2 regions of the Gordonia phthalatica genome follow, and region 1 is predicted to be linked to the other one. Evidence: predicted binding sites of a transcription regulator. Region 1 holds the regulator's gene; the other holds the start of a gene.

Region 1 (4,810 bases):
CCCGCTACCTCACCGCCGCCCGACTGCGTCTGGAAGGACTGGCCACCGCGGGTGCTCGGGACAACGAAGCCCTCGCTTCCATCGACCGCGTGGTCGCGGCGTGGAACCGTCGCGAAGCCCAGTTGCCCGCGTCGCGACACGCGGATCTGGCCGAACTGGTCCAGTGGCGCCTCGAAGAACTGCGCGTCAGCCTGTTCGCTCAGCAGCTCGGCACCAGCGGTTCGGTGTCCGAACAGCGCATCATCAAGGCGATCGACAAGTTCTGAGCGGTCAGCGCCGGTCGCGACGCAGTTCGTCGATCTCGCGCTGGAAGTCGTCGGCCGACTCGAACGATCGGTACACCGACGCGAACCGGAGGTAGGCCACCTCGTCGAGGTCGCGCAGCGGACCGAGGATGGCCATCGCCACCTCGTTGCTGGAGATCTCGGCGGACCCGGACGAGCGCACGGCGTCCTCGACCTGGGAGGCGAGTTTCGCCAGCGAGTCCTCGTCGACGTGCCGCCCCTGGCTCGCACGCCGCACGCCCTTCATGACCTTCTCCCGGCTGAAGGGCTCGGTGAGGCCGTTGCGTTTCACGACGGTCAGGACGGCGGACTCGACGGTACTGAAGCGACGCCCGCACGCACTGCACGACCGGCGGCGACGAATCGCCTGACCGTCGTCGGTGACTCGGGAATCGACCACTCTGGTGTCGTCGTTCTTGCAGAACGGGCAGCGCATGGGTCGAGAATACCCGGCAGCCCGACACGGCCGTGGAGCCAGGGACTATCGGTAGTCCGGCACGATCAACGGCTGGCCGACCACCAGGCCGGAGGTCTCGAGTCCGTTCAGCTCGCGCACCTGAGCTATCACCCCGTCGACGGGCAGGTCGGGGGCGATCCGCTCGGCCAGCGATGTGAGCGACTCCCCGGACCGCACGTAGACCACGGACGTGGCGGCCGGCGTGACCGGAGCGGCACCGTCCTGCGCCCCGCCGTCGATCATGAGCACCAGCCAGGCCATCGCGGCGAGCACGCCGGCGACGAGGAGGACGCTGACCCACCGATGTTCGAACGGACGAACAACCGTTCGGCTCCGTTCCTCCGTTCGAACGACCCTGCCCCCCGAATGGGCGATCGATGACCGACGAACGCCGATGTCGCGGCGTTCGGGACGACCGGTGGGACGGCAGACCCGGGAGGTCTCGACGACCGGAAGGTCGCAGGTCATGGTCATCTCGCGGACGAAACGGCGCGGCGCGGGCGCCGTGACGGTGGGGGTACTCATCGCTCGTCTCCATTCGATCGAGTGTTCGAAGAACTCTTGTTCGATAGTTAACACGATGGGTCTGACAATCGCCGACACGCATCGAACAATTGTTTGAGTTTTGTGACCTACTCAACTAGCCTTCAGGTCATCGATCGAACACAGCTGACGAAAGGCCACACCGGTGACTGACACGCCCGATCCGATGCTCTCGACCGCCACGCTCGAGGCGTCGCTCACCCAGCGTCAGCGCGACGTTCTGGAGGTCATCCGCAAGTCCGTCCGCGAACGCGGCTACCCGCCGAGCATCCGCGAGATCGGCGAGGCGGTGGGCCTCACGTCCACATCGTCGGTGGCGCATCAACTCCGCACCCTGGAGCGCCGAGGCCTTCTCAAGCGCGATCCCCACCGCCCCCGCGCGGTCAACGTGCGCGACGACTCGCGCACGCCCCCGTCGGGCGGCGCGGCCGTCGACGGTGACGCCCTGCCCACCCCGACCTTCGTCCCCGTCCTCGGTCGGATCGCCGCCGGCGGGCCGATCCTCGCCGAGCAGGCCGTGGAGGAGGTCTTCCCGCTGCCGCGCGAACTGGTCGGCGAGGGATCACTGTTCATGCTGCGCGTCGTCGGCGAGTCGATGGTCGATGCCGCGATCTGCGATGGCGACTGGGTGGTGGTGCGTCAGCAGAACGTCGCCGACAACGGCGACATCGTCGCCGCCATGATCGACGGTGAAGCCACCGTCAAGACGTTCAAGCGGACCGACGGCCACGTGTGGCTGATGCCGCACAACGAGCACTTCGACCCCATCCCCGGTGACGACGCCGCCATTCTCGGCAAGGTCGTCACCGTGATGCGGCGAATCTAACCGAGCATCACTCCCCGAGCGCCGCGCGAGCGGCGTCTCGAGCGGCCGCGGGACTCGCGGCGGCAACCGCCGCCGCACCCGCGGCCCTGCACTGTTCCAGGGTCACCCCGCTCAGCTTGAGACCGACGGCGGCCGACGCCGCGGGTGCCGACGACAGCGACGTGACGCCCAGCCCCACCAGCACGCAGGCCAGCAGCGGGTCGGCGGCCGCTTCACCGCACACGCCGACCTGCTTCCCCTGACGCTGTCCGGCGTCACCGACGCGCGCGATCAGCGCGAGGACCGCGGGCTGCCACGGATCGGTCAGCGTGGCGAGGTCGGGCGACATCCGGTCGGCGGCCATCGTGTACTGCGTGAGGTCGTTGGTGCCGATCGAGACGAAGTCGACCTCCGCGAGGATCGCGTCGGCCATGATGGCCGCCGACGGCACCTCCACCATGACTCCCGGGATCAGGCCGCGATCGCGGATCTGCCCGGCGAACTCGCGCGCCTCGTCGACGGTCGCGATCATCGGCGCCATGACCCACGGCGTGGCGCGGCCATCGCCCTGCGCCGCGGCGGCGAGCGCGTCGAGCTGCTTGTCGCGGATCTCGGGATGGGTCTGCACGATCCGGTTGCCACGGACACCCATGGCGGGGTTCGGCTCGTCGGCGTGGGCGACGAACTTCAGGGGCTTGTCCGAGCCGGCGTCCAGGGTGCGGATCACCACCTTCTGGCCGGGGAACGCGTCGATCACCTCGCGGTAGAGCGCCACCTGCTCCTCGACGGTCGGCTCGTTCGACCGGTCGAGGAAGGCGAGTTCGGTGCGGAACAGTCCGACGCCCTGCACCGGGGCCTCGGCACCGGCCCGCGCCGAGACGCCGTCGGCGACGTTCGCGAGAATCAGCACCTCGTGCCCGTCGGCGGTGCGGCCCGGCCCCCGCCACGCCGCGATCTGTTCGGCCTTCTCCCGCGCATGCTCGACGGCGGCGGCGATGGCGTCCGCGTCGGGCTCGGTTCCGACTGTTCCTCGGTCGCCGTCGACGTATCCCAGTGCCCCCGTGGGGATCTCATCGAGGTCGGCGGCGGCGACCACGCACGGAATGGCGAGCTGGCGAGCGATGATCGCGGTGTGGCTGCTCGGCCCGCCGAGCCGCATGCCGAGCCCGATCACCCGCGTCGGATCCAATCCCGCGGTGTCCGCGGGCGCGAGGTCGTCGGCGAGCAGGATCGAGGGGACCTCCGGGTTCGGGATGCCGGGCTCCGGAAGACCGAGGAGTTCCGCGACGACGCGGTCGCGGACGTCCTTCAAGTCGGTCACCCGCTCGGCCATCAGGCCGCCCAGCTTGGTGAACATCTCGGCGAACTGATCGGTCGCGGCGATGGCGGCCAGCGGCGCGGGAACCCCCGCCTTGATGGACTTGCCCGCCGTGCTCGCCCATCCGCGGTCGCGCGCCAGACCCGCGGTGGCCGTGAGGACTTCGGCGGCGACACCGGTGCTGTGCGACGCCCGGTCGGCGAGCCGGTCACCGACGACGGCGGCAGCGGCGGTGAAGCGTTCCATCTCCGCCTCGCGGAGGTCCTCGGCGATCGTCGTGGCGTCGATGCCGTCGAAGCTCGGGCGCTCGCCCGGTCGGATCACGGGTCCGTAGGCGAGGCCCCCGACGACGGGAGTGCCGGAGACGATGGTCTGCGCTGCGAACGGGTTGTCGGCCTGCAAGTCGGAAGTCACCTGGGTCATGTGAGACAGATTACAAGAACCTCTTGACGTGGCAACACGGACCCATGTAAACAAAGATGTAGATCCAAACAAATCAACAGAAATCAACATTCGCTGTGATCCACACCTCCGGATCCGGGCCTCGAAGGAGTCGCGATGTACGCCGAAGAACGGCAGTCCGCGATCGCGAACGAAGTGCGTTCGCGCGGTCGCGTCTCGGTCGCCGACCTCGCCGCCCGGTTCGCGGTGACCGGCGAGACCGTGCGCCGCGACCTGGCGATTCTGCAGCGCAACGGGTACCTGGTCCGCGTGCACGGAGGCGCCGTCCGTCCCGACGTCGCCGCGGTGATCGACGAGCCCGACCTGATCGTCCGCGAGGAGACCCGCCGCGTGGAGAAGGCTGCGATCGGTGCCGCCGCAGCCCGACTCCTCCCGGCCGACGGCGGATCAGTCCTCATCGACGCCGGCACCACCACACTTCAACTCGCACTCGCCATCCACGGCGACACCCGCCTCACGTACATCACCAACAGCGTGCAGATCGGCGGCATCGTCGCCGAGCTCAGTTCGGCGACGGTCCTGCTGACCGGCGGTCGACTGCGCCCGAAGACCGGAGCTGCGGTCGGTGCGGAGGCGATCGCGATGCTCTCCCGCGTCCGCGCGTCGATCGGCTTCGTCGGCACCAACGCGCTGTCGATCGCCCACGGGCTGTCCACACCCGACTCCGACGAGGCCGCCACCAAGCGCGCCATGATCGCCGCCTGCGCCACCACCGTCGTCGTGGCCGACTCCACCAAGATCAACCGAGAGGAACTCGTGAGCTTCGGAACCCTGGAGGACTTCGACGTCCTCGTCACCGACAGCGGCATCGACCCCGACTTCGCGGAGGATCTACGCGACCACCAGATCGAGGTCGTGATCGCATGATCCTCACCGTCACCGCCAACCCCAGCACGGACCGCACCATCGAGCTGCCCGGCACCCTTGAACGCGGCGGCGTC
Region 2 (4,810 bases), 2.0 Mb from region 1:
CGCGATCCGATCGGCGAGTTCTTCGGCCTCGTCGAGGTAGTGGGTGGTGAGGACCATCGTCACGCCCGACGCCTTCAGCTCTGACAGCAGTTTCCAGGTGGCGCGGCGGTTCTCGGGGTCGAGGCCGGTGGTCGGCTCGTCGAGGAACAGCAGCTTGGGCTGCCCGAGGAGTGCGCAGGCGAGGTCGACGCGTCGCTGCTCACCGCCGGACAGCGAGCCGACGCGCACGTCGGCGCGGTCTTCGAGATGGACCTTGCCGAGAACGTCGTCGACGGTCGTCGGGTGGGTGCACGTCCCGCGCCACATCTGCAGGGTCTCGACGACCGTCAACTCGGCGGGCAGCCCGCCGGACTGCAGCATGATGCCGATGTCGGGGCGGACGGACTTCCGGTCACGGACGGGGTCGAGGCCGAAGACCTCGATGGTGCCCTCGTCGACCTTCGCCAGACCCTCCAGCAGGTCCAGCGACGACGTCTTGCCCGCACCGTTGGTGCCCAGCAGGGCGAAGACCTCGCCGGGATGCACGTCCAGGTCGATGCCCCGGACCGCGTGGTACGCGTCCTTGCCGTGTCCGTACCAGCGATGGACACCGCGCGCGGAGATGATCGGGCTCATCGGGTGGCCCACTTGGTGCGTGTGCCGATGGCCCAGCGGATGCCGAACATGATCGCGACCAGGACGACGGCGGCGATCATGAACCCGACGGCGGGCTTCACGATCACGAAGACGATCGCGATCAGCAGGAGGGTCACCGCGTGGACGAAGAGCTCGCGGGACTGCGTCGGTGCGGGGCCGAATCGGCAGCAGTCCATGAAGAGGTCGTGGAGGGAGGCGTCGCGAAGACCTGCCTCGGGCCGGGGGCGGTTGGTGTCGGGGTGCTGTGCCGTGGAGTTCATGCCTTCAACTCTCGCCGGATGCGGCGGCACCCAGTAGTGCGCCGAGTCATCGCTTCGCGTGGGTTCTGCACGGGTTCGACATGACAGATGTCATCGTCGGGCAACGGCTCCTGCCCGCTGCCTGACCGGGGTGGTCAGGCAGCGGGTGGGAACTGCAGGTCCGTCGCGCGCAGGGGCGTGGCGGGGTGGCCTGCGAGCAGGTGCAGGAGTTGGTACTCCGCTGGGGAGGTCCGCCCGGTGGGAGGATCTGCGGTCGGTGGTGGCCGGCGGAGTGGGAGGTCCGCGTAGTGGATGGGGTTGACCGCGGGCGGGAGGTCGCGGTCGGCGGGTTTCCAGCCGACGCGGCCGGCGTCGTCGCCTGCTTGGGTGTCGAGGATGTGGGTGTCCCAGCGGGCGGGGCCGGTGCTGGCGGCGCGGTTGTGGCCGCCGCATGCGGCGCCGAGGTGGTCGATGTCGGTGGGGCCGCCGTGTTGCCAGTCGGGCATGTGGTGGGCCTCGGTCTGGGAGAAGGGGCGGTCGCAGCCGGGGGCGGTGCAGCCGCGGTCGCGGCCGAACAGGGCCAGGCGTTGGGCCTTGGAAGCGAATCGCTTGCCGCGCCCGAGGTAGAGGACTTCGCGGGTGGCCCCGGCGAATACTTCGAGGTAGGGGACGGCGTCGGCGGCGAAGTCGACCAGGGCGCTGACTGGTAGGCGGGTGCCGGTGGCGGTCAGGGCGATGCCGGTGCCGGTGGCGAGGTCGGTCAGGTCGGCGGTGATGACCAGCGAGCTGGAGAGCTTGCCCGGGGCGCCGAGCGCCTGGTGGGTGAGGGCGAAGTCCAGGAGGGCTTCGAGGGCGTCGTGGTTGCGCTGGCCGGGTGAGCGCAGGTCCCGCTGGGCGGCGGCTTCGCGGGCGGCGGGGTCGATGCCGGGGGCATCGCACGCCCCGTGCAGGGAGTCGGGGTCGTCCGGGTTGTTGAACCCGGGCGCGGCCCAGGCGGTGAGGATGAGGTCGAGTTTGGCGCGGACCTGCGGGGTGAGGCAGGCGGTGAGCTTGGACATCAGGCGCACGTCCTGGTGGGCCAGGGTCAGTTCGCGGGTCCGTTGCCGGTCGCGTTCATCGGTGGCCTGGCCGTCGGGGTCGAGGTGGGCCAGGAGGCGGTGGCCGACCTTGCGTAGTTGGTCGGGGGCCAGAGTGCGGGCGGCCTGGGCGAGGTGGGTTTCGGCGTCGGCGACGATGTCGGCGGGAACCCGGTCGGGGATCAGCCGCATGACGTCGGTGATGACCAGGACGTGGGCTGCGGAGACGGCACCGTCGGCCAGGGCCGCCGCGGTGGCCGGGAGGACCGGGTCCAGGACCTCACCGCGGAGGTTGGACAGCCGCCCGACCTTGGCGGCGGCCAGGGTGCGGCGCTTGACTTCGCCGGGGGCGAGGCGCAGGCCGAAGCCGAGGAATTGGTTGAGTCGGATCCAGCCGGCTTTGCGGTAGGCGGCGCGGTCGGAGACGGCGGTGATGATCTGCGCGTCGGCGGCGTCTGCGACGCGGCGGGCCTGTTCGGCGGTTTCGGCGACGGTGACCAGCTCGTCTTCGGTGAGGGCGTCGAGGTTCGCCGTGCGGAGGGCTTCGGTGACGCCCACCAGCAGCTGAGCCAGGGCGACGGGGTCGTCGGGAAGCTCGACCGACGAGGGCGTGGACTGCGGTGCGGGCATCGGGTGAACCTCCCTTCGAAGTCGCTCGTACGTTCCTTGATGATGTGATCTATATTACTCAACTATTCACCCCGGTCAAGGGATTTATCGAAAATCTTTTCGAGGGGTTTTGCGGCGAGGATGTCGTACCCGAGTGGCATCATGCGGCCATGAGGATCGAAGCGGGCAACCGGCAGCAGGCGTCGATTCTGCATGCCGATCTCGATTCCTTCTACGCCTCGGTGGAGCAGCGCGACGATCCCTCGCTGAGGGGCCAGCCGGTGCTCGTCGGCGGTGGGGTCGTCGTGGCGGCGAGCTACGAGGCGAAGGCGCTCGGTGTGCGGTGTCCGATGCCCGGACACGAGGCGCGTGCGCTGGCACCGCGCGCGGTGACGGTGAGCCCCCGGTTCGAGGCCTATACGCAGGCCAGCCGAGACGTCTTCGGCATCTTCCACGACGTCACGCCACTCGTCGAAGGGATCTCCGTCGACGAGGCGTTCCTCGATGTCGGTGGTCTCGGAAAGATCAGCGGCACACCGGTGTCCATCGCCCGGCGGTTGCGTGAACGGGTGCGCGACGAGGTCGGCCTTCCGATCACGGTGGGTGTTGCCACCAGCAAGTTCGTCGCGAAGGTTGCGAGCGCCGCGGGCAAGCCCGATGGACTGCTGCACGTCACGGCGGGCAAGGAGATCGAGTTCCTGCACCCGCTGCCGGTCCGGCGCCTGTGGGGTGTCGGAGCGAAGACCGAACAGCGCTTGCACGATGCAGGCATCGACACCGTCGGGCAGATGGCGTCGCTCGGCGAGGAACGGCTGAGCGCGCTGCTCGGACGCGGCACCGGGCGCCACCTGTACTCGCTCGCGATGGCGCACGACCCGCGTCGTGTCACGACCGGAAAGCGACGGAGCTCGATCGGGGCCCAACGTGCACTCGGCAGAAGAGTGAAATCCGAAGCCGACATCGAAGCGACCCTGGTCGCCATCGTCGACGGTCTGGGAAGGCGCCTCCGATCAGCCGACCGCCTGACCCGAACCATCGTGCTGCGCTTGCGATTCCATGACTTCGAACGCGTCACGCGGTCCCGCACCTTGTTCGAGCCGACCGACGGCACCGAGACGATTCTCGCCACCGCGCGGGGTCTGCTCGACGAGGCGATGCCGTTGATCCGCGAGCGTGGCTGCACGCTGATCGGACTGTCGCTGACCAACCTGTCCGATCACAGCGCCGTCCAGCTGGCCATCCCGTTCGACGGCGACGACCACGCCGGGGAACTCGATGTCGCGATCGACTCCCTCCGCACCCGCTTCGGAAAGGGCGCGGTGACGCGCGGCGTCCTGGTGGGACGCCGCGCGATGCCGGATACGCCGATGCTGCCGGACTGAGCTCAGTCCACGGACCGGGCGAACACCTTCTCCGCCAGCGGCCGGGCAGCCTCCGCGACCAGAGGCGTCAACGACAGCCGCGTACGTCGCTCCAGCAGGTCGTCGACGTCGACGGCGCCCTCGGCCAGCGCGCCGAAGACCAGCTCCGCGCGGGTGATCTCGGTTCCGGGGGCCACGCGTTCGGCGAGTGCGGGATCGGCCTCGCCGAGTGCCACGACCGCGGGCGCCTCGGTGCCGTACTTGGCGACGAGTCGGTCGGGCGCCGCGACGCGCGCCAGCGCCGCAGTCGGGTTCTTGCCCGCGGGCGCGCCGACCAGCGGCAACGTACGCGTGCGGCAGGGGTTTGCAGTCTGGCCGGAGGCTTCGAGGGCGGCGTCGACGGCGTCCTCGGCCATCCGGCGGTAGGTGGTGAGCTTGCCGCCGACAACGGTGACCAGGCCGTCCGGGCGAGTCAGGACGGCGTGCTTGCGCGACACGTCAGACGTCTCGCCCGCACCGGAGTCGAGCAGCGGACGCAGGCCGGAGAAGGTGCCGAGGATGTCGTCGCGCGTCAGAGGCGTGCCGAGCGCGAGGTTGATGGTGGCGAGCAGGAAGTCGATCTCGCTCTCGTCGGCCCGCGGGACGTCGGGGATCTCGCCCGAGGTCTCCTCGTCGGTCAGGCCGACGTACACGCGGCCGTCGGGCTGCGGGAGCGCGAACACGTAGCGACCGAAGTGGCCGGGCACCGCGACCGTGAGGCCGGCGCGAAGACCACCGAAGGTGTCCTGGCTGAAGACCAGGTGGGTGCCGCGGCTGGGGCGCAGCGCGATGGCGGAGTCGACCTCCGCCGACCACACGCCGGTCGCGTTCACGACCGCCTTGGCCTGCA

Evidence for each region. Region 1 encodes LexA, which represses DNA repair genes until DNA is damaged. Its sites were predicted from a motif close to CGAACANNTGTTCG; they were not measured.
Region 2: a site for LexA is predicted at 2,670-2,683, ahead of ACH46_RS20410 (HNH endonuclease signature motif containing protein). Genes of this name have one in related genera too.

The regions. Positions count from the first base shown of each region.
Region 1 covers NZ_CP011853.1:1,946,397-1,951,206, reverse strand. Annotated here, with positions in the region: gene hrpA (ATP-dependent RNA helicase HrpA) at 1-266, shown strand, start outside; gene nrdR (transcriptional regulator NrdR) at 271-720, opposite strand; gene ACH46_RS21595 (LysM peptidoglycan-binding domain-containing protein) at 766-1,266, opposite strand; gene lexA (transcriptional repressor LexA) at 1,451-2,110, shown strand; gene ACH46_RS09120 (phosphoenolpyruvate--protein phosphotransferase) at 2,118-3,830, opposite strand; gene ACH46_RS09115 (DeoR/GlpR family DNA-binding transcription regulator) at 3,966-4,736, shown strand; gene ACH46_RS09110 (1-phosphofructokinase family hexose kinase) at 4,733-4,810, shown strand, end outside.
Region 2 covers NZ_CP011853.1:4,359,590-4,364,399, reverse strand. Annotated here, with positions in the region: gene ACH46_RS20420 (ABC transporter ATP-binding protein) at 1-615, opposite strand, end outside; gene ACH46_RS20415 (hypothetical protein) at 612-896, opposite strand; gene ACH46_RS20410 (HNH endonuclease signature motif containing protein) at 1,031-2,581, opposite strand; gene dinB (DNA polymerase IV) at 2,731-3,942, shown strand; gene ACH46_RS20400 (glycerol-3-phosphate dehydrogenase/oxidase) at 3,945-4,810, opposite strand, start outside.